Regions from separate parts of the Paenibacillus sp. FSL F4-0236 genome, predicted to be linked through region 2. Evidence: a T-box and tRNA genes for the amino acid it is inferred to sense, from the RefSeq annotation. Region 2 holds a T-box; the other holds one or more tRNA genes.
The links. The T-box of region 2 lies ahead of trpS (tryptophan--tRNA ligase). A T-box ahead of a tRNA ligase gene usually reads a tRNA of that ligase, here a tRNA-Trp.

Region 1: it has a tRNA-Trp gene. The T-box ahead of trpS (tryptophan--tRNA ligase) is inferred to sense a tRNA for this amino acid. The anticodon was not compared.

Annotation. Positions count from the first base shown of each region.
Region 1 covers NZ_JBBOBK010000001.1:17-2,469, forward strand. The annotation lists tRNA gene NSQ29_RS00005 (tRNA-Asn) at 39-114, shown strand; tRNA gene NSQ29_RS00010 (tRNA-Ser) at 118-210, shown strand; tRNA gene NSQ29_RS00015 (tRNA-Glu) at 228-302, shown strand; tRNA gene NSQ29_RS00020 (tRNA-Val) at 358-433, shown strand; tRNA gene NSQ29_RS00025 (tRNA-Met) at 451-527, shown strand; tRNA gene NSQ29_RS00030 (tRNA-Asp) at 554-631, shown strand; tRNA gene NSQ29_RS00035 (tRNA-Phe) at 642-717, shown strand; tRNA gene NSQ29_RS00040 (tRNA-Thr) at 738-813, shown strand; tRNA gene NSQ29_RS00045 (tRNA-Tyr) at 819-904, shown strand; tRNA gene NSQ29_RS00050 (tRNA-Trp) at 912-985, shown strand; tRNA gene NSQ29_RS00055 (tRNA-His) at 1,022-1,097, shown strand; tRNA gene NSQ29_RS00060 (tRNA-His) at 1,138-1,210, shown strand; tRNA gene NSQ29_RS00065 (tRNA-Gln) at 1,232-1,306, shown strand; tRNA gene NSQ29_RS00070 (tRNA-Gly) at 1,313-1,387, shown strand; tRNA gene NSQ29_RS00075 (tRNA-Cys) at 1,400-1,473, shown strand; tRNA gene NSQ29_RS00080 (tRNA-Leu) at 1,488-1,566, shown strand; gene NSQ29_RS00085 (AraC family transcriptional regulator) at 1,700-2,449, opposite strand.
Region 2 covers NZ_JBBOBK010000001.1:127,786-147,400, reverse strand. The annotation lists gene cyoE (heme o synthase) at 5-937, opposite strand; gene NSQ29_RS00640 (metal-dependent hydrolase) at 1,179-2,180, shown strand; gene NSQ29_RS00635 (hypothetical protein) at 2,289-2,477, shown strand; gene trpS (tryptophan--tRNA ligase) at 2,479-3,465, opposite strand; T-box leader at 3,527-3,766, opposite strand; gene NSQ29_RS00625 (aldose 1-epimerase) at 3,901-4,875, shown strand; gene NSQ29_RS00620 (alpha/beta-type small acid-soluble spore protein) at 5,078-5,308, shown strand; gene NSQ29_RS00615 (O-methyltransferase) at 5,457-5,867, opposite strand; gene NSQ29_RS00610 (M3 family oligoendopeptidase) at 6,229-8,028, opposite strand; gene NSQ29_RS00605 (YycC family protein) at 8,147-8,338, shown strand; gene NSQ29_RS00600 (hypothetical protein) at 8,335-8,565, shown strand; gene NSQ29_RS00595 (DUF2225 domain-containing protein) at 8,658-9,368, opposite strand; gene NSQ29_RS00590 (globin domain-containing protein) at 9,405-9,788, opposite strand; gene ylbJ (sporulation integral membrane protein YlbJ) at 10,201-11,463, shown strand; gene NSQ29_RS00580 (NAD kinase) at 11,540-12,343, shown strand; gene NSQ29_RS00575 (stalk domain-containing protein) at 12,501-13,685, shown strand; gene NSQ29_RS00570 (S41 family peptidase) at 13,706-15,145, shown strand; gene NSQ29_RS00565 (YutD family protein) at 15,272-15,907, opposite strand; gene lipA (lipoyl synthase) at 16,218-17,123, opposite strand; gene NSQ29_RS00555 (M23 family metallopeptidase) at 17,418-18,491, shown strand; gene NSQ29_RS00550 (alpha amylase N-terminal ig-like domain-containing protein) at 18,662-19,615, opposite strand, start outside.

The sequences.
Region 1 (2,453 bases), 140 kb from region 2:
CGGATTCAGTTTTCAGGCATCAAGCCTGGTATGAATATTCCCTGATAGCTCAGTTGGTAGAGCACTCGACTGTTAATCGAGTTGTCACAGGTTCGAGTCCTGTTCGGGGAGCCATATGGAGAGGTGTCCGAGTTTGGCCGAAGGAGCACGATTGGAAATCGTGTAGGCGCCACAAGCGTCTCGAGGGTTCGAATCCCTCTCTCTCCGCCACAAATTTTACTTAGTATGGCCCGTTGGTCAAGGGGTTAAGACACCTCCCTTTCACGGAGGTAACATGGGTTCGAATCCCATACGGGTCACCAAATTTTCACTTGATTTTACATAGTGGACTTTGGTACAATAACTATTGTTGTTTATGGAGGCTTAGCTCAGCTGGGAGAGCATCTGCCTTACAAGCAGAGGGTCGGGGGTTCGATCCCCTCAGCCTCCACCATATTCATTTAAGAACGACGCGGGGTGGAGCAGCCCGGTAGCTCGTCGGGCTCATAACCCGAAGGCCGCAGGTTCAAATCCTGCCCCCGCAACCAATTTTCATTAAGAAATTATATCTTTTGGAACCGTGGTGTAGTTGGCCTAACATGCCTGCCTGTCACGCAGGAGATCGCGAGTTCGAATCTCGTCGGTTCCGCCATTTTTACCTTGGCTCGATAGCTCAGTCGGTAGAGCAGAGGACTGAAAATCCTCGTGTCGGCGGTTCGAATCCGTCTCGAGCCACCATATAGTATACAACTTAATATGCCGGTGTAGCTCAATTGGTAGAGCAACTGACTTGTAATCAGTAGGTTGGGGGTTCAAGTCCTCTCGCCGGCACCATCTTTGGGGGATTAGCGAAGTGGCCAAACGCATCAGACTGTAAATCTGCTCACGTACGTGTTCGGTGGTTCGAATCCATCATCCCCCACCATTTTTTTAGGGGCATAGTTTAAAGGTAGAACAACGGTCTCCAAAACCGTTGGTGTGGGTTCAATTCCTGCTGCCCCTGCCAATCTTTATCTAAAGTCTTTCTCTAAAGTTTAATATGGCGGTCGTGGCGAAGGGGTTAACGCACCGGTTTGTGGATCCGGCATTCGTGGGTTCAAGTCCCATCGGTCGCCCCATTTACTTTAAGAAGAACAGCAACAATATTAGTTTAATATGGCGATTGTGGCGAAGTGGTTAACGCACCGGATTGTGGTTCCGGCATTCGTGGGTTCGAGACCCATCAGTCGCCCCTTTTATTTTAAAATGTTATTGGGGATTAGCCAAGCGGTAAGGCAACGGACTTTGACTCCGTCACGCATAGGTTCAAATCCTATATCCCCAGCCATTTTATGCGGACGTGGCTCAGCGGTAGAGCATCGCCTTGCCAAGGCGAGGGTCGCGGGTTCGATTCCCGTCGTCCGCTCCAAAGTTTTCATATGGCGCCATAGCCAAGTGGTAAGGCAAAGCTCTGCAAAAGCTTTATCCCCAGTTCAAATCTGGGTGGCGCCTCCATTAATTTAATATGTGCCGGCGTGGCGGAATGGCAGACGCGCTCGACTCAAAATCGAGAGGGAAACCGTGGAGGTTCGAGTCCTCTCGCCGGTATATCAAAAAGGTTTGTAAAGTCGCTTGTATAAGCAACTTTACAAACCTTTTTTCTTTGTCTTTGAGCTTTTATTCTTAAGCCGTTGAATTAGAGGCGTCTCTAATCAACGGCCTTTTTGTGTGGAGTTTTGTTTTATTGACTGCTTAGTCGGAATGCTCGTGGGGTGAGACCAATTTCACGTTTAAACATATTGCAGAATTGGGCGTCATTCACAAACCCAGCAGCAGCTGATACTTCAGAGATATGCATTTGGGTATGTTGCAAGAGAGACTTTGCATAATCCAGACGTTTCAATAGTAGATAGCGCAGAGGTGAAGAACCGAATCGTTCTTTAAATAAATGGCGGAAACGATCATAGCTGTATCCAGACATCTCAGAAAGTGTTGCGACCGATAGCTTATGGCGGTAATGCTCATTCATATAGTTTAGAACATATTGGACTCTGTCTTCCGTTGGTGATTGAAACCCAGAGGCACTAAGAAGCCGTATCAGATGAACAGTGATTTCGCTCATTTGCAGGTTCAATAGTTCAGAGAATCCATCTTGTTTGCGCGTAAACTCTGCTTTCATTCGAAGCAAGATTTGTAGAACAGTATGGTCTTTATCATCTTCATATACGCCTTGCAAATTCTCCATATTTGGGTGATTTGAATGGAAGCCTACAAATAGTATAGTAGCATCCTCGCGATGATTCTCATCATGTTTATGATTGGGTGGTATCAGCGCGAATGAAGAAGAACGAAAATGATAACTTCGCGAACCTACATTGGTAGTTCCTAAGCCGTTTAAATAATAGACTAGTTCATAACATTCATGCTGGTGTGGTGGAATATAGGTATTAACCTCATGTGCTGCATTTACAATATATAGAACACGATCCATGATG
Region 2 (19,615 bases):
CTTCTTAACCGTGAATCGTATTCAATACAAGTACGATCAAACTAACTGTCAGGTAGTTAATGGAGAAGAGGAAATTCTTCTTCGCCCAGACTTCATCATCTTTAGCCTTAAAGCCCATCAAGGTCAATACTAACCAAGCCAAGGACAACGCTGATGAAATGATTAGAAAAAATATGCCTGCGTAATCATAGGCGTACATTAACACTGGAATAGGCAGCAAAAGGGCTACATAAGGAATCATCTGAAACTTCGTACGTCGCGTTCCTTTAACTACAGGTAGTAATGGAAATCCTGCCGCTCTATATTCTTCTTTACGTCTAATGCCCAACGCCCAGAAGTGAGGGGGTTGCCATAGAAACAACATGGCAAAGATCAGCCAAGCGCCTAGATCAACCGTTCCTGAAACCGCAACATAACCAATTACCGGGGGCATTGCTCCAGAAATCGCACCTACTGAGGTGCTCCATGTTGATGTCCGCTTCAACCAAAGCGTGTATACTACTACGTAAACGAACATGCCAACAATTCCAAACAGACCGGCAAGCATTCCTGAAAAAGCAAACAGCACGATCAAACCTGCAATACCAAGCCCAATGGCGTATAATAATACAGTGTTTGGTTTCAGTCGTCCTGTAGGAAGCCCCCGTTCACGGGTTCTTTCCATTTTCATGTCCAGATCCCGGTCGAAATAGTTATTAAAAACGCAGGCTGAAGCCATAACCAGCATTGTACCGAGCAGAGTCAGAACTAATCTGCCGTAATGAACATCCCAACCCGAGGCCAGCCAATATCCCGCAAAGGCCGCAATAAGGTTAGATCGGATAATACCGGGTTTTGTTACTGCAATGAAATCACGCCAGCTAGCACCTTCCGGTGGAGATTTTGCAGACATGGCTGCAGAGTCGGAAGAAGCTTGAAATGTTATATGATTGTCCACACCTAATGATCCTCCTTCTAAACGAACATGTAACGTTCTAACCGAAGTTTTTTAACTTCGCTGTTAACTTTATCATAACAAACCCGTGAAGACTTTGACAGTCATGGAACAGTAAGTTCATGAATTCGACAATTACGTGACAATATTTATTTTGTATTTATTTCAATCCCCTTAATAACCAGAGCTGTATTTGGGTAATTATTAAATAGAGAACTTCCGAACAACAAAGGAGAACTGACCAATGGATACTGCTACACATTTAGTTATGGGCCTAGGCTTAGCTGGGCTTTCCTTCGTTGATCCCATCGTTGCTTCTGATCCGAAACTGGCGGGAGCTGTTATGCTTGCAACAGTGCTCGCCTCTCAGGCTCCTGATGCCGATACTGCGCTACGACTGAAGGACAATGCAATGTATATTCGAAATCACCGAGGAATCACACATTCCCTACCCTTTCTAATTCTGTGGCCCGCCCTGATTTCCTTCGTGTTAGGGCCCTTATTTGGTTTTACTGATTTACAAGCTCTAAGCCATATTGCGCTCTGGAGCTTCATTGGTGTAGGTGTTCACGTATTTTCTGATCTATTTAATACCTATGGCACTCAGGCTGCACGTCCATTCACGGAGAAATGGATTGCATGGAACATCATCCACATTTTTGATCCATTTATATTTGGTAGCCATATCGCAGCCATCCTTCTCTGGATCACCGGGATCATTCCACCGCAACCTTTATTTATTACGCTGTATGCCTGTACTATTCTTTATTATATTTGGAGAACCGTCGTTCACGCACGTCTCACGCGTAATATTAAGCTTAAGGATTTACATCATAGTGCCGGCGAACGTTATATTGTAATCCCTACAATTTCACTAAAGCGCTGGAACGTAGTAAAAGTAAAAAAAGATGGTAGTTATGATGTTGGGCAGTTAGTCAATAATCGACTGGAATGGTTCAAACATGCTGTATGCTCGAATCATCCCGCTGTGGAGATATCCAAGTCGCACCCTGATATTCAGTCCTTCCTATACTTCACCTCTTATGCAGTAGCCGAAGTCGAGGAACTTTCTTCAGGATATATGGTTCGCTGGGGGGACGTACGTTATTTACATCGCAAACAATACCCATTTGTGGCTGTATTAGTGATGGACAATCAATATCGACCTTTAAATACTTATGTTGGTTGGCTTAGCAGCGAGAAGCTCGACAAACGATTTTCCATTGACCCTGGTTCTTTACGATGAAACTGTAGACTTACGCAGAGATCTATTCTATAATCACAAAAAATCCCGGAGTATTATTATCATACTCCGGGATTCATTTTAGCAGACATAGAAAGGAAGGCTCTCTTAATGGGTAAAGGACTTTCACTTTGGTTCGCTTGTTCTTCTATTCTTATTCTTACTGCCGCTTCAATCGCGATCAGTTATAGTTTTTGGTTGGCACTTCTGCTCGGATTTCTCTGTGTTATGAATATTGGCTGGGGATTTATCCTCAAGGCCAAGATCAGACGCAAACAGGAAAGCCTAAGCGCTGATTAGATTAACGAGCTGGCAGAAATCCCATTCGCTCTTTAACTCCATTCAGCGTCTCTGTTGCAACAATGCGCGCACGATCAGCACCTTCTGCAAGAATATCTGTGATCGCACCCGAGCTACGAATTTCATTGTATCTTTGTTGTAAAGGCTCAAGCGTAGCTACAACCACTTCAGCAAGATCTTTCTTAAAGCCGCCATACATTTGCCCTTCATAACGATCGGCAATTTGCCCCAGTGTCATTCCAGAACATTCGGAATAAATACTCATCAAATTACTGATCTCTGGCTTATTAGCTGGATCAAAAATTACTTCACGTCCTGAATCAGTCGTTGCACGGCTGATTTTTTTACGGATTACGTCCGGTGAATCTAACAGAGCAATGTAGCTGCCTGCGTTAGGACTGCTCTTGCTCATTTTTTTGGTGCCATCATCCAGAGACATAATACGCGCACCCACCTCTGGAATGTACGGCTCCGGAATGGTAAAGAATTCGCCAAAACGATTATTGAAGCGACCAGCTAAATCACGAGTCAGCTCCAAATGTTGTTTCTGGTCTTCTCCAACTGGCACAAGATCTGCATTATAAACAAGAATATCTGCTGCCATCAAGGAAGGATAGACGAATAAACCAGCGCCAACAGAATCTTTACCTGATGATTTATCTTTAAACTGGGTCATACGCTCCAGCTCGCCCATTGCTGTAAGTGTCGTCATGATCCAGCCCAGTTCAGCGTGTTGTGGCACATGCGACTGCATATAGACATTAGAACGTGCAGGATCAATTCCTGCTGCAATAAAGAGGGCCGCTACGGACTCTGACTGCTCACGCAGTGCCGCAGGATCTTGTGCTACAGTGATTGCATGCATATCGACAACCATAAAGAAACATTGATGATCATCTTGCAGCTTCACAAAATTTTTCAGTGCTCCAATGTAGTTCCCCAGTGTAAGTGAACCGCTTGGCTGAATGCCTGACATTACTTTTTTCATAATATAGACCTCCGTTTGATGTCATTTCTAAGTTTCCGAGAACGCAAAAAAAGCCTCATCCGCAAGGGACGTGAGACCGTGGTGCCACCCTTATTCGCTGCTTAATCTTGTTTAGACAAGAAAAAAACAGCCTTAGTCTTCCGTTAACGGGGAAGATCCGGCCGGTCTACTAGGGCATCTAGCTCCCGTTCAAGCTCGGCGCTCAGGGGTCCATTCATCAGGTTTGTCCTACCGGTTCGCATCAACCACCGGCTTTCTGAAGGTGCAATGCCTGCCTACTTGTCCCCGTCATCACATTATCATCATGAATTAATGCCTTCATCATAGAACCATAAAGAGAAGTTGTCAAATCACTTAACCACTACCGTATAAATCTGTTATGATAAGGTTATCCATGTTCTATTCGATTACAGTTACGATAAAGGAGCATATCTCATGAAACAGGTGACCAAAGGGCAGTGGGGCGGTTATGATACTTATATTTTGCACAGCCGTGAACTGGAAGTCACGCTTTTGCCGCGACTAGGAAATAACGTGATTTCATTGTTTGATGTCAAGAAACAACGGGAAATTCTACGGCGGCCTGATGAAAGCGATCAAGCTTTCTTTATGCAAAAACCTTACCATTTTGGTATGCCGCTATTAATTCCACCCGGAAGAATTCGTAAGGGCCAATTTCAATTCGAGGGTACAAGTTATCAATTTGACCAGAATACCGCTAATGACAATCATATTCATGGTCTACACAGAACTCAGGCCTGGTGTGTCAGCGATATTGAAGAAGATGAGGATGGTTGCGCGGTCACTACTGAATTCCGAACGGAAGATGATCCACACTGGATGGAGCAATTCCCTATCCCACTTAAATTCGAAATGACGTTTAGGCTTCAGGAAGCCCGATTTACCCAAACTTTAAAGGTTACAAATCTTGGAGATCATCGAATTCCTTTTGGGATCGGTTATCACACCTGGTTTATGATTGATGGAGAACCTGAGCGCTGGAATCTTAAGCTCCCAGTAAATAGTATTTATGAACTGAACGATGAATTGCTCCCTAGCGGCAATCTGATTCCTCTTGGTGATCTGGAAGCATTGAACACCGGAATGAACATGCAGGGAACTAATTTTGATACTGCTCTACGTATTGGAGAAAAACAGCCTGTAGAAGCCTTATTATTACGCGATGATGGTTATGGCCTTCGTTATACTGCTGACGAGAATCTATTCCGTCACTGGGTGCTATATACCAAAGGACCGGCTGATCAATTTCTGTGTATTGAGCCCTATACATGGCTCGCGAATGCACCGAATGTATCCGAGGATGCTTCCTTCACAGGTCTTTTAACGGTAGAACCCGGTCAGAGTCAGAATCTATCCACCGTGCTGGAAATGATCTATCCTGAGATTTAAAGCAGATATACATTATATCGGTCTTGCCTTGCGATTACGTAAGGGAAGACCGATTTTTTTGTGTAATCCCTAGTAATAAAGGATTTCTATCCTCACTTTTATTTCACTAATAATTACCATCCTTAAAACCTTTCGAAGTGATGCATGAATTAACCTCTTAGCGCTCATACTATCTTCACAACGGGCGAAGGAGGTGACACACATGGGTCAAGCAGGTCAAGGTCGTAGCAGCCGTTCCAATAACCTGGTCGTTCCTCAAGCAACTGCGGCATTGCAACAGTTGAAATATGAAGCAGCACAGGAGCTTGGAGTAACGATCCCAGCTGACGGTTATTACGGGAACTACACTTCTCGCGAAACTGGTTCTCTGGGCGGTTACATCACTAAACGTCTAGTACAACTGGCAGAACAACAACTGTCTGGTCGTCAGTAACAACGTTATCTTAAGTGTTTTATCCGGCTAGGGCATATTAAGCATAAAGCCTAAAGCCGAGTAGCTTTTGAGCCCTCTCACACTTCTTTCTGAAGCTGTGGGAGGGTTTTTGATTTTCACAATTATTGAAATTTTATGTAAACAACGCTTAACCAAAAAACTGTTCGGAACTTTCAGCAAAGGTATTACGAGGCGATCGAATCATTAGATTCGCCATATTATAATTGGACTCCAATGTAGCATCTACAATCACCATTCCCTGTCTAATGGCGAATTCATAAGAAATCTCACCATGCGTCCAACGCCGCTTGTATTTCAGGCTTTCCAGTGCCATTAGTCGAAAAGAAGACTGTTGTCCATCTGTCATCCCTTCTTTTGCATCAGTGAATCCCCCGCTTCGCCCAGAAAGAGGATTATGTCGTATCCCGAATTTTCCGATCATGTTATTTCGTATTTGCACAAAAACCGTACCAGAAGTTAATCCCGATAATTCTTCCTGCAGCTCCTTAAACACCATATCCATCTGTCTCGCTAATGATAGTTGTTCCGTCTTAAGCATTACTTCTCCTCCTAAAAGTTTTGTGAGCATAGCTTGATTTGAGTGCACTTCGCAGAACTGACTTCGTAAGCGCTTGCTTATTTTTGTGAGTTTAGCCAAGTGGTAATCTAGCGTGCCTTATATAAGGCTTAAGACTCATTATAGGTTACTAACAAATGGCAAACAACATTATTCGGCAAAATTGGGTTATTATCCCTATATATGCGCGAAATCCATAGATTAATCGCATATTTCTTTTTATAAATCGTGATTTTTCGACATTTTATCATTAAAAAAAGCCCCTGTATCAGGGGCTTTTGCGTGTTCATGCTGAAAAATCGTTGTTTTTTCTACCGCTAAATTTGTCTTAGTTTAGACTTTTTCAAACTAATTGCTCCGTCATCTCCAAGAACTCATTAATGTCAGCTACAATCAGATCTGTAGCGCCTTGCCAGAAGTCCGGCTTCGTAAGATCCACACCCAGATGCTTAAGTACCAAATCCTCTAAAGTCATCACACCAGTATCTTGCAACAAGCTATCGTATTTGTCTGCAAAGGACGCTCCTTCTTGCAGAGCCAGTCGATACAAGCCTGTGCTGAACATGTAGCCAACGGTGTAAGGGAAGTTATAGAACGGCACATCTGTGATATAAAAATGCAGTTTAGAAGCCCAGAAATGAGGATGGTATTCCGAAAGCACCCCACAGAAGGCTTCCTTCTGTGCTTCCACCATCAATTCAGACAGCTCCTCAGCATTTACAAGGCCTTCCTTACGTTTCTCATAAAAACGAGTCTCGAATAAGAACCGAGCGTGAATGTTCATAAAGAAAGCTACGCTGTTTTGAATTTTCGTTTCAAGCAACGCCAGTTTCTCTTCAGCGTTGCCAGCGGCTTTAACCTGAGCGTCAGATACAATGACCTCTGCGAAGGTTGAAGCAGTCTCTGCAACGTTCATAGCGTAGTTCTGATTAAATACAGGTTGATCATCCAGCAAGTAAGAATGATAAGCATGTCCCAGCTCATGTGCCAAGGTTGAAACATTGGAAGTTGTACCGCTATAAGTCATGAAAATCCGCGATTCCTTACTCTCAGGGAAGGATGTACAGAAACCTCCAGGACGTTTTCCCGGACGATCCTCAACCTCAATCCAGTTATTATCAAAAGCACGCTCTGCAAACTCTGCCATCTTCGGACTAAATTTGCGGAACTGGGTAACGATATCTTTAGCGGCCTGATCATATGGGATTTTACCTGAAGATTTACCCACTGGCGCTTCGACATCTACCCAGGAAAGAGCATCCAGTCCAAGCAGCTTAGCTTTACGCTGAAGATAGGTCACGAGTGCAGGCTTGCTATTCGTAATCACGTCCCACATCGCATTCAAAGTATCTTGTGACATACGATTGATGCTTAGCGGATCTTTCAGAATATCTTCCCAACCTCTTCCTTTATAGAGCTTCAGACGGAAGCCTGCTAAGTGATTCAAGGTATCCGCACAGTTATCTGCTGCTTCGGTCCATGCTTCTTCCCATTTATGGAACATGGATTGACGTACTTTCGGATCTGGATCATCCAGCTTGTTAAAAGCCTGACCTGCAGAGAGCAGCTTTGTTCCTTCTTCATCCTCAAATGGGATTTTAATCGAGCTTACAATCGTATCATAGTGCCCGCTCCATCCATGATATCCGTCAACTGCTAGTTCAAGCGCTAAGCTTTCCAACTCTGGACTCATCTTCTCACGGGCCAAGTCACGGCTCTCGCTCAGCACGAACGTTAATGGAGCAATTTCGGGACGTGACATCCACTCTGCCCATACCTTGTCCGTAGTCTGACGAAGCACGTTACTGAATTGTGAGCTAATGCCTTCGAATCCGGCACGCATACTTGTCACTCGAGCCGCCAGTCTTACCGCACCTTTGTCCATTTGATTCTGAGCGCCCAGACAGTCTGCGAAGGAAGAGACCTCCACAAGTCTTCCTGAACAGCTCTGAAGCAGTTCTACAACCTCGTCCAGCGCCTTTGTAGACTCAACATCCGTTGGAGCTACAGCATTCTTCACCAGACCCTGTAAGGCTGTAATATCTTGTTCAAGATTCTTTAAAAAGCTTTCTAACTCAGTAGAGGACGATCCTCCAGGAAATATGGAATCAAGTTCCCAAGTCAGTGATAATGGTTGTTTCATGTTTTCTCACCATTCCTTTGCTCTCATTTCGTTTTCTTTGTAATTGAATTAACACCGTGGTAAAGTGAATAACGATACCGGAACATTCATAGCCGATAAACTTTAGGAGGGCATCCATATGAAGCCACTACAAATTTCACCGGAAACAGCCATAACGTTATCAAAGCAACTAGGCGTTCCACTGGAACACTTGATGCATATGCCCCAACATATTTTGCTACAAAAAATAGCTGAGCTATCCAAAAAGCAGAATTCACCGCAAGCTGAGGATGGAAATGAAGAGTCTCCTTCTGGGAAGGATTCACAATGATTCCTTTTAGTCATACCTGGCCTTATGACATTATTTTAGGCGATATGTATGTGCAGTATTGCCCTTTCTGCAACTCGGAGAATGTTCTTCTCCCTATGAAGCCAAAAGAATTGCAAATCGTTCGTGACGGCAAGAAAAAACTACTTGTCTTCCCATGTTGCAGCGCCAGTCCCACAGTTGTAGATAACGACGGAGATTACCTCCTATTCGATCGGGCAGTCCGATAAATAGAAGGTCATCTAAATCCCAATCTTACCATTTTTATAAAGCGCAGACGAGAGCATTACTCTCTTCTGCGCTTTTTGTTGTTCGTGAAGCTTTAAGAACCTGAAGGCAATCCATCGGCATCAATATCTACAGCTTCGCCGCGCATTTGCTCTCTTAGCACAACCCACTGCTCCCTGGCAGCTCGAATCATCGCAGCATCCATAATCTTCTGATCATTAATCAGGCGGGAGAACCACATTACAGCCACAGAGAACTCTCCGATGCGCCTGTTAAGTTCGCCGATAAGATACATGAGCCGGGCATCATTGCCAGCTATTCCGTCTTTTTCGTATACCTTCACATATTCAGCTAATGAATAGCGCAAAAAGCGTTGTTCCTGTTCCGTATTCCCTTGATACCGATACAACCAGGCAATGTGATGAAGCAGACTTGCAATAATTCGATCCTTATCGTTAATACTTTGAGCGCATAAAAGCGCCAGTTTATAGGTCTCAAGTGCAGTTTCCCAGCTTCGTTTATCCCCAAAGTCACGGCTCTTCCATCGTTTTCCTACCTGTTCATTAAATGCTTTTCGCTGCAGATCCGTCAGCTTGTCCGCTGAATTTTCTGTAGAGGCAAACCCACAACTCGGGCAGACACGTACAACATAATAATCCGGATTCTCGTTTTTGTAATATGCGCAAAAATCAGCATCGCGGCGGATAGCCTTTTTTAGGCTAGGGCGTACGCGAGAGGTTGAAAATTCATGTTCACAATTGCAACATTTGACCTTAATAGAATATAGGGGTATTAACTCTGGCAAGTACTCTCATTCCTTTCAGGATCAACCTGTCCCTTATTATTCCTGGGGCATGTTAACAAAATGATGTGCGGGACCTGCAAGACGGCTAAGCACGAACGAACGTAGCGGCTCTTCTACGCCGGTCTCCTCAAGCGCCTCTTTCATACACTGCAACCATTCTTCAGCACGTTCTGGAGTAATGGGAATATGCATGTGCCTTGCTCTCATCATGGGATGTCCATGCAGTTCTGAATACAATGGGCCACCGCCAAAAAACTGTGTCAGGAATTGATACTGCTTCTCCAGAACAGGAGAAATGTCTTCAGGAAATAACGGACCCAGCTGCGGATGAAGCTGCACTTTGGCATAGAACACTTCCACCAATCGATGTAGCGCCTCAGCTCCTCCTAGGTTCTCATATATACTCTCATTTGGATTCATTGAGGTTACCAGCTCTCTTCCATATTAATGAAACGTTTCTTACTTTATTATACCAAAAAAAAGCACGGCTCGGATATCCGTCGAAAGTGCCCCTAAACGGCAGAAAAAAGACGCTAAACTATAGTTTAGCGCCTGGAGGTTATTGTCAGTAGGTCCGAAATTCTTCATCACCTGAAGGGACGAGAGAGACCCGGATCACATATACAAAAGCACAAACGAGAACTCCGGCTACAACGCTCATCGCCATCACTCCATCCCATTTATTCTTGTAACAGAGGGTGCATTTCTTATTTACATAATATCATATTTCGAACGAAAAAGCACCGAATTATGTAACCGCTTCCTTTATTTTTTTTGTGCTGTTTGTCCTTCTTTTCGCATACATCTAACCATAGATCAGGAGGCGTTAATTATGACTTTTAAAAAGATTGGCGGCCCACTGCTGGGATTAACATTGGCGGGCTGTATGCTGCTGATGTTGCTTCATCCGGAGGCATCCCTTGGCGCAGCCTTACGAGGCCTGGCCATCTGGTGGGATGTGTTATTCCCCTCCCTATTTCCATTCTTCGTCATATCCGAAATCATGCTAGGCCTAGGGATCGTTCATCTCTTCGGTGCACTGCTCGATCCATTGATGCGCCCTCTTTTTGGTATACCAGGTAGCGGCGGGTTTGTCGCTGCGATGGGATATGTATCAGGATATCCTGTTGGCGCTAAATTAACCGCTAAGCTGCGGGAACAGAATCTGATTAGCAGAGTAGAGGGCGAACGATTAGTCGCTTTCACAACCTCCTCTGACCCAATCTTTCTGTTAGGTGCAGTATCCGTTGGTTTCTTTCGAGACGCATCGTTGGGGCTTATCCTAGCCCTCGCCCACTATGGGAGCGGTTTGATTGTTGGCTTGCTAATGTCGTTCCATGGACGCAAAGAACAGAGCTCCCCCTCCCAAGACCCATCCATAACTAGTTCTACTGCCCCCTCTGTTCCAGCCAAAAAAGGTTTTGGAAGAATCCATGCAGCACTTCTTGCCATGGAGGAGGCTCGGCGCAAAGATGGACGGAGCTTTGGGGAGCTATTAAAGGGAGCAATCCAGTCCTCGCTAAAGCTTATTATTGTCGTAGGCGGTTTGGTTGTATTCTTCAATGTGCTAATGGAACTGCTAGCCCGTGCCGGTATCCTATCCTCCCTTTTTAACATGACCGGACATCTTGTGTCCCTTGTAGGTGGTCCTCCAGAACTAGCTCAGGCTCTCATTAGCGGATTCTTTGAGGTGACAATCGGTGCCCGTTCAGCAGGTGAAGCCGCAGCTTCCATCCCGCTTCAGTTCAAGGTAGCGGCAGCTGCCTTCATTCTCTCTTGGGGCGGATTATCTGTACATGCCCAGGTGGCAAGTATTCTGAACGGTACCGGGCTGCGGTATCTGCCATTTTTGACTGCACGGCTAATTCACGCCATACTCGCATCAGGATTGGTCTTGCTGCTCTGGAACCCTGTGATGAACACAGGGCTGTCTACCACATGGGTATCATTACCAGCCTCTGCTGCCTTTACTCCTTCTGCCTCAGGGATCACGGCAAGCCTCGCCCTGCTGAGTCTATTATTAACTGCTGCAATTCTAGTCTCACTGCTTATCCCTGTATTCACGACAATGATTCGATGGGTACGGCGAAGTTGATTAACATATTGTGTTCCGGGTCAAGATTGATTATGATCGGTGTATGACTGAATTATACAAAAGGAGCCTGTACATCTTGAGATATTATGTTCTGGACCGCGGTGATGAACTATCAATCAAACTTGCCGAGCAGTTTCACAAGCTGGCGGCGGAGCGGGACCTGCAACTTGATGCCGAGTCTCCCGAAATCGTCATCTCTATTGGCGGAGACGGCACAATGCTGCACGCTTTTCATACCTTTATCGATCAAATCCCCAATCTAGCCTTCGTAGGTGTGCACACAGGACACTTAGGCTTCTATGCGGACTGGCAAGCGGAAGAGCTTCCCACCTTAATCGACTACATGTGCGGAACCGAGGATTCTGAGCCTCAGAAACCTCGTATCGTGAAATATCCGTTGCTTGAGCTGGAAATTCACAAGAAATCCGGTTCTTCGTCCCACATTGCCCTAAATGAATTTACCCTTAAAGGGGTAGATGGAACTATAATGATACAAGTTGACATCAATGATGTTACCTTCGAAATGTTCCGGGGTGATGGGCTTTGTATTTCTACTCCTTCTGGTAGCACGGCCTATAACAAAAGCCTTGGGGGAGCCATGGTTCACCCATCTATAGAAGCGCTGCAGATTGCTGAAATCGCCTCAATTAACAACCGCGTATTTCGAACAATGGGGTCGCCATTACTACTGCCGAAGCATCACCATTGCGATATTCTTTCATGTAAGGATCAGCGCTTACTACTCACGATAGATCATAACAATATCCCAGTAGATGATCTGATTTCAGTACGCTGCCAAGTATCGGACAAGAAGGTCAGTTTCGCCAGGTACCGTCCTTTTCCGTTCTGGAACCGTGTACGTGAAGCTTTTTTAGTTTAAGATTAACCTTCGATCCAACGATTTTCAGTGGCTGGAGATATCCATTTCTCCGGCTTTTTTGTGTGACAAAACTAACACCAACTGATAGACTGAGAGAGAAGCCAAATGGTATAATGAGGCTATTTTACAAAGAGTTACATAAAAGGAGAGAGTACTGTTGAAAAGATTTTTATCCCTCTTAAGCATAAGTCTACTGGCCCTCATACTTGCGGTCCCGGCTTTTGCAGCATCGAAACCAATTGATGTTTATATTAACGGAAGTAAGGTTTCCTTCACCGCTGGATCCCCATACTTAGCGAACAATTCTGTACTTGTACCTTTCCGGGTTGTCTTTGAGAAGCTTGGACTTCAAGTTCTCTGGGATGCCAAAACTGGAACAGTAACAGGAAAAAGTTCAAATCTTGCGATTACCCTCAAAATTGGCAGTAACCGCGCTACTGTTAACGGAACCGTTAAAAAACTAACCACTGCACCAGTTTCCTCAGCCGGCACTACATACATCCCTTTGCGTTTTATCGCAGAGGCAACCGGGGGCACAGCTGTCTGGAATTCTACCAGTAGAAGTGTACAAATTACTACTCCTGTCTCCAAAGGTAAGGACGAAGCAGCCATTACAGCATTAATCCGTTTGTCTAATCAATATTTCAATGAAGAAAAAGCGACTAGCTTCTACTCCCTTATGGATCCGGAGTACTCTTACACGGAATCAGTGGCCGAACTCAATGAATCTTTTAAAGCTTTTGACATAAAGAATACTATTGATAGCTTGGAAATCCTCGACATTACAGCTGACGAAGCCACTGTGTATACGCTTGAAAGTTCACGCAGAATAGGTGGGACTTATACTCCAGATACAGAGAATGAATACGTATATACCCTGGTCCGCAAGAACGGAAGCTGGAAGATTTCATCCGTGGAATCCCAAAGCTCGACCGTTCTCCTTACTCATGAACAAGGTATAAAACCAGCAGCCAACATCCCTCAAAACGATGCGGATGCCATCAAAGGTACTATTATCAAGTATTATCAAGCAATGAACGAACAGAATCCTACAGCAGTTCTTTCCACGATGACTTCATATGGAGAAGAATATGATTCCTCTCTCAAGGCAGATTTGGATGATTTCTTTGCTTCGTATGATATTACCTATACTCCAGGCATTTCAAATATTTATTATTACAGTGCCAAAGAAGCTGCTATATATGTAGAAAGCAAAGACAAGGAAGCTAGTGAAGAGGAGACTTATGAGCAAGGCCTTATCTATATTCTATCCAAGTCGGATACTGGTGTATGGACAATCGATGACACATATAGCATCTACAATAAACTTGTGAAATCCTAATAAAAAGGGTGTTTGATTCCATGAAATCAAAAAAAATAATAAGTGCACTGTTAACCAGCTGTCTAGCTTTATCTATTACATTTGCTCCACTGGCTTCCGCTGCAGATGCCGCTAAAGCTTCCACAGACAACAGTGATCTTATTAATGAAGTAATGAAGCTATTGGAGAACTATAATCTTTCAGATGTAGATAAAGATATTTTGATTCGCGGAGCAATTGACGGCATGGTGAACACATTGGATGATCCATACAGCCAATACTTCAATTCCGAGGAAGCGGCGCAATTTGAACATGCGGTTGATCTCGAATACGTTGGCATCGGTGTTAAACTTCAATATACGCCAACAGAGCTCTACATCGAAGAAATCTCTCCAGGTTCTCCTTCTGAAAAGGCAGGCTTGAAACGCGGCGATACGATTCTCAAAATCAACGGAATACCTGTTGACGAAACGGATGATTCGGAACTAAGTGGAGCCGCGGGCACTAAGGTCACCCTGCTGATCCTCAGAAATGGTGTCACAAAATCTTATGTTGTCACCCGAAATGAATTGAACTCGACTTCCGTTTTTGGAACCCTCATTGGTCCGAAGATTGCCTATATTTCGCTAAGTGGTTTCACACAGAATTCTGATGAAGAATTCGTCGCTATGCTGAAGAAGATGCGTACAGCGGGAATGAAATCCATGGTGCTTGATTTACGTGATAACTTGGGTGGCTACATGGATTCGGCATACAACATTGCCTCTAGTTTTATGGATAAAGGCATCATGATGTATACCTCTGATCAAAGTGGCGCGTTAACTCCTGTAACGATTACTAGTGGCAGCAAAATCGGTGTGCCCGTCGTAATTCTAACCAACGAATACACTGCAAGTGCGTCAGAAGCTCTTACGGGCGCCCTGCGCGACAACAAGCTGGCTACTGTTGTAGGCACTCGTTCTTACGGCAAAGCGCGTATTCAAAGCCTACTTCCAGTGTCTAATGGCGACATGCTGAAATTGACCACGCAGAAATATCTAACACCTAAAAAAGAAGACTTTAATCACATCGGTCTCGCACCGGATATTGAGGTAAAAGGGAAAACTGCACAGTTGATTACTGCCCTGCAGATTGCTGGAATGAAGACTTTAGAAGTCACCGGAGATCATCATATCTTAAATATCAACGGGGTTCCTTTTGCTGGTAATGTTGGTCTTGTTAAGCAGGGCGATAAAACTTATGCTTCATCGCTGGTGCTGGCTGCGCTTGTCGAGGGCGAGATCACCTGGGATGCCAAGAACAAGAAGGTCATCGTAAAGAGCGGAACAGGCACATCTACCGGCTTTACGCTTTCCTCCAAAGAGGCGCTATCTCAGAATGGTGAGACCTACATTGAATTAAATGCCTTTAAGAAGAAGTTTCCGGCACTCGTATGGAGTTACAATGCTACACAAAAGCAATTGAAATTATCTATAAAATAATCCATAAGAAAAGGCAGCAATTCTCCAGAGATGGGGTTTGCTGCCTTTATTATTTGTACATATCTATTCAAAAGAAAAAAGCTGTCTCATTCGTAGAAGGACTCTACTTATGGTCAGCTTTCATCGTTACGATTGTGGATTTTCTATGTTTTGTGTGTTTTGTGTGTTTTGTGTGTTTTGTGTATTTTGATTATTTTGAGGCTTTTGTGTGTTTTGGGGTTTTTGGGATTGACCTTGTGGTGGTCTGCTTTGAAATTCCTTTTTGGATTTCTTCCCTTGCGAATCTTTCCCCCGGTGATTTCGGCTTTGATGTTCTCTCAGAGGTCTATCCTTAGCAGAAGTCATCTCTTTAAATGCAGCAGATGAATTCGAACCTTGCTTAGATGATGTTTCTTTAGAGGAGAGCTCTTTATCTATAGCCGCTCCATCATTATCTTCAGCTTCTAGCTCCGAATCTTCTTCCTCACTCGGCTCTGGTATTTCTTTGATCAGAATATCCTTGAACAAACCTTCTTGTGGTACCTCTTTTAACTTATGCAACACAAAATATGCGCAGCCAAAATTGCAATATTCATTAATATAATCGACCATGCCAGAAATCGCTGTATCCCGATTCACCTTTGGGTGGTTGTCCCGATAAAAACCTTTCAAACGCAGCTGACTGTAACCCCAGTCACCAATAATGTAGTCGTATCTTTCCAGCACTTCGCTATATCTTCCGCGAAACGCCTCCGGATTCCAACCATCCTTATGATCTAACATTAGTTCGTAGCCTTTTCCGCCTATAACGATCAAACCTTTTGTCGCCTGCCTTTCGAAGGAAAGTATTTTCGTTGATTATGCCGTCATTTCCGAGAAATATTGGGCTTTCGGTCGCTGTTGTTGATTAATTTCTTTTATTTGAACCGCATTCAGCGGTGAAATTAATCAACAAAGGCGAACGCTAACGCTCCTACAGCTCCAACATTTCTCTCCAATGACTCAAATCAACGTTTTTTTATGTGTAACCTAGGGGTGGGAGACTCAGATCGCTTCGCTCCTTCAGCCCCCTGCTACCTTGAAAAATCAAAAATTAACTAGAAGAAACCGTACGCTCCTCACGAGCTTGAGCGGCAGATTTCACCTGCTCATGCGCACGATAAGAGCTGCGAACAAGCGGAGCTGATTCCACATGGCTAAAGCCACGCTTCAATCCCTCTTCCTTAAGCAGCGCAAATTCCTCTGGTGGATAATATTTCTCCACATTCAAATGCTTTGGAGAAGGCTGCAAGTATTGTCCTAAAGTCAATATATCACAATTTACGGCTCGTAAATCATCCATTGCTTGTAAAATCTCATCCCACTCTTCACCGACTCCAAGCATAATGCTTGATTTGGTAGGAATATCCGGCTTCATTTCCTTAGCTCTGCGCAGCAGTTCCATCGAACGGCGATACTTCGCTTTAGCCCGTACACGGTCTGACATCCGTTCCACCGTCTCAATATTATGGTTAAGAATGTCTGGATTACTGTTCATAACAATCTCTAGACTATTCCGTTCTCCCAGGAAATCTGGAATCAATACTTCAACACTACATAACGGAAGGCGTTTACGAATTGCCGCTACCGTCTCAGCAAAAATCTGAGCGCCACCATCCGCAAGATCATCACGGGCCACACTGGTCACCACGCAATGGCGAAGGTTCATTCCCTCTGCAGCTTCTGCTACACGTTCAGGCTCCTGCAGGTCCAGCTCTGTCGGCAACCCTGTATTCACAGCGCAGAAACGGCATGCGCGAGTACATATATCACCAAGAATCATAAAGGTAGCCGTTCGATTTGCCCAGCATTCATAAATATTCGGACACCTAGCTTCTTCACATACGGTATGTAAAGTTTTAGAACGCATCATGCTCTTGATTTCCTGATAGTTATCACCGGTAGTTAGCTTGATTCTAATCCAATCCGGCTTAGGCTGCTTTGCTGTTTTATTCGTCAAAATAATAAACCCCGCTTCCTCCTGAATGTGATGCTGCAGATGAAAGATGCTGCCTCATATTATACCATGTGCGCTTTACAATTGCCTGTTTTTGTGAAATATGCAGGGCATCTCAACTTCGATTCCGGCGAAGAATTTACTGGTACCTTTAGACAAGAACGGATAAAAAGTAGCCTTTTGCTTCAATCTATAATAAAAGCTTTATCCGAAGTGCCTACATTCAATTCTACGCCCGGACAAAAGGAGGCTGTTATCTTGCTGGCCCTATTTAAGAATACTAATAACCGGAGAACTATGTTATGTCTGTCCGCGGCCGCTATCCTTTGGGGTGGTTTAGGCCTTCCCGTTCCAGCAGCTGCAGTACAGGCTACAGTCCAACCGGTGGAAAGCAGCGGCAATTCTGTTAATGCTAGCAAAGAATCCATATGGTCTGCCCGTAGGGGGATTTATGATCAACTGAGTGCAGCCACTGGAATCCCTTGGTTTAGATTCGCAGCCATTGATCAATATGAACGCACCATCGCCAAAAAAGGTTCCTCAGACAAACCCGTCACCAACCGTCTTACTGGAATCATGATTCCAGCACCCGTATGGTCCGGTCCACTCAACCCGGATCAGGAGGATACTTCTCCTGAATCCATCACTTTCTTTAACGGCTTCGGCCGTGATGGCTCAGGTGATGGAATCGCCGATCCAGAGAATGATGCTGATGTTCTATATAGTATGGCTAGACACTTGCAGAAATATGGTGATTCACCTAATGATTTCAGCATTGGCATTTGGGAGTATTATCACAATGGTCGTGCCTCTCAGCGCATAGCTCAGTTCGCCAAGCTATATGAACATTTTGGTCGGCTTGACCTGTCAGGTAATGCTTTTCCACTTCCCTTAAGTAATTCTTATTCTTATCGTAGCACTTGGGGAACCGGCAGAAGCTGGGGTGGGGCACGTATTCACGAAGGGACTGACCTCTTTGCACCGCAAGGTATGCCGGTACGCAGCACCTGCTTTGGCTTAGTGGAAACTAAAGGCTGGAACCGCTACGGTGGCTGGAGAATTGGAATTCGTGATATCGAGAACCGTTACCATTATTACGCTCATTTATCTGGGTATAACAAATCCATTTCTCGTGGAGATATCGTCTCACCAGGTGAAATCATTGGCTGGGTTGGCAGCTCAGGTTACGGAAATCCAGGAACGCAAGGGAAATTCCCGCCACATCTACATTTTGGCATCTACCGTGACCGAGGGATTACTGAATGGGCTTTTGACCCTTTTCCTTTGCTAAAACAATGGGAGAATCAGGAGTATAGAGACTTAAAGAACAAAAATAAAAAAAGTGCTACAAACAAGGAAAAACGCCTATAGCGTCCCTAAAGGACGGTCAGCGTTTATGCGAGAAATATAAGGATAATGTATAGCGTGAAACTTATACTTTCTTATATTTTAAAAAAGAAACGACTTCGTCATCCTTTGGAGATGACTCCCGTTTCTTGATGAATAAGGCCCCTTCTTTTGAAGAGAGGCCTTATACTATTTTAGTACAACATTAAACATCCAAACGGTTCAATGCTCACTATAAGCTTGTTATTATTTTTAAAAGTAGCTCCTGACAGTAAATCGGTAAGCAAATTCTTATCCGAACGATATACATTAAGCTCAAGCTCGTACGCGTTCGGAGAGTTATTGATAATTAAACCTATCTTCTCTTGATCCATTCCCCGTGTATAACCGAAGACATTACGGACTTCATCCGTGAACCAAGGACGAAACTTACCTTTCCGTAGAATATCACAGCTTTTTCTTAGGAAAATCAGCTCTTGATACCACTTCAGCAGCGCTGTATTTTGAGCTTGCTCTTGCCATACCATAGCTTTTCTACAGTGAGGGTCCGTAGCTCCTTCCATCCCAACCTCATCCCCATAATAGATCATCGGAATACCGATATAAGTCATCTGAAAAAAAACTGCCAACCTCATGCGCTGTATTGCCGTACTCTCGCGGTCCCAGCCACGTCCCCCCTCCTTACACGCTGTAAGAAAACGCAACGTATCATGACTGCCAATCAATTGAAACATAGCCGAATTCGCCTGGTCATTATACAACGCCTCCTGATGGAGTACTTGCTCCATAAAGCGATCTGGCCCTGTTGACTGCTCTGCAAAGAATTCCAGCACGGCATCCCGAAGCACATAATTCATGCCACCATCGAATTGATCCCCTCTAAGCCAAGGCCCAGATGCATGCATTATCTCTCCAATGAGTAAAATTTCAGGAAATTCAGACTTTAGCTCTTGCCGAAACCGGGACCAAAAAGCCGGGTTGACCTCATTCGCTACATCAAGACGCCAGCCGTCTATTTCTGTTTCACGAATCCAATACTTAGCAACCTCTATCATATATTTAGCCGTGTCAGGATGATCCATATTCAGCTTAGGCATATGCGCTTCAGCTTTAGCGAATGTCTCATAATTCGGGGCAGGCGTCTGTGT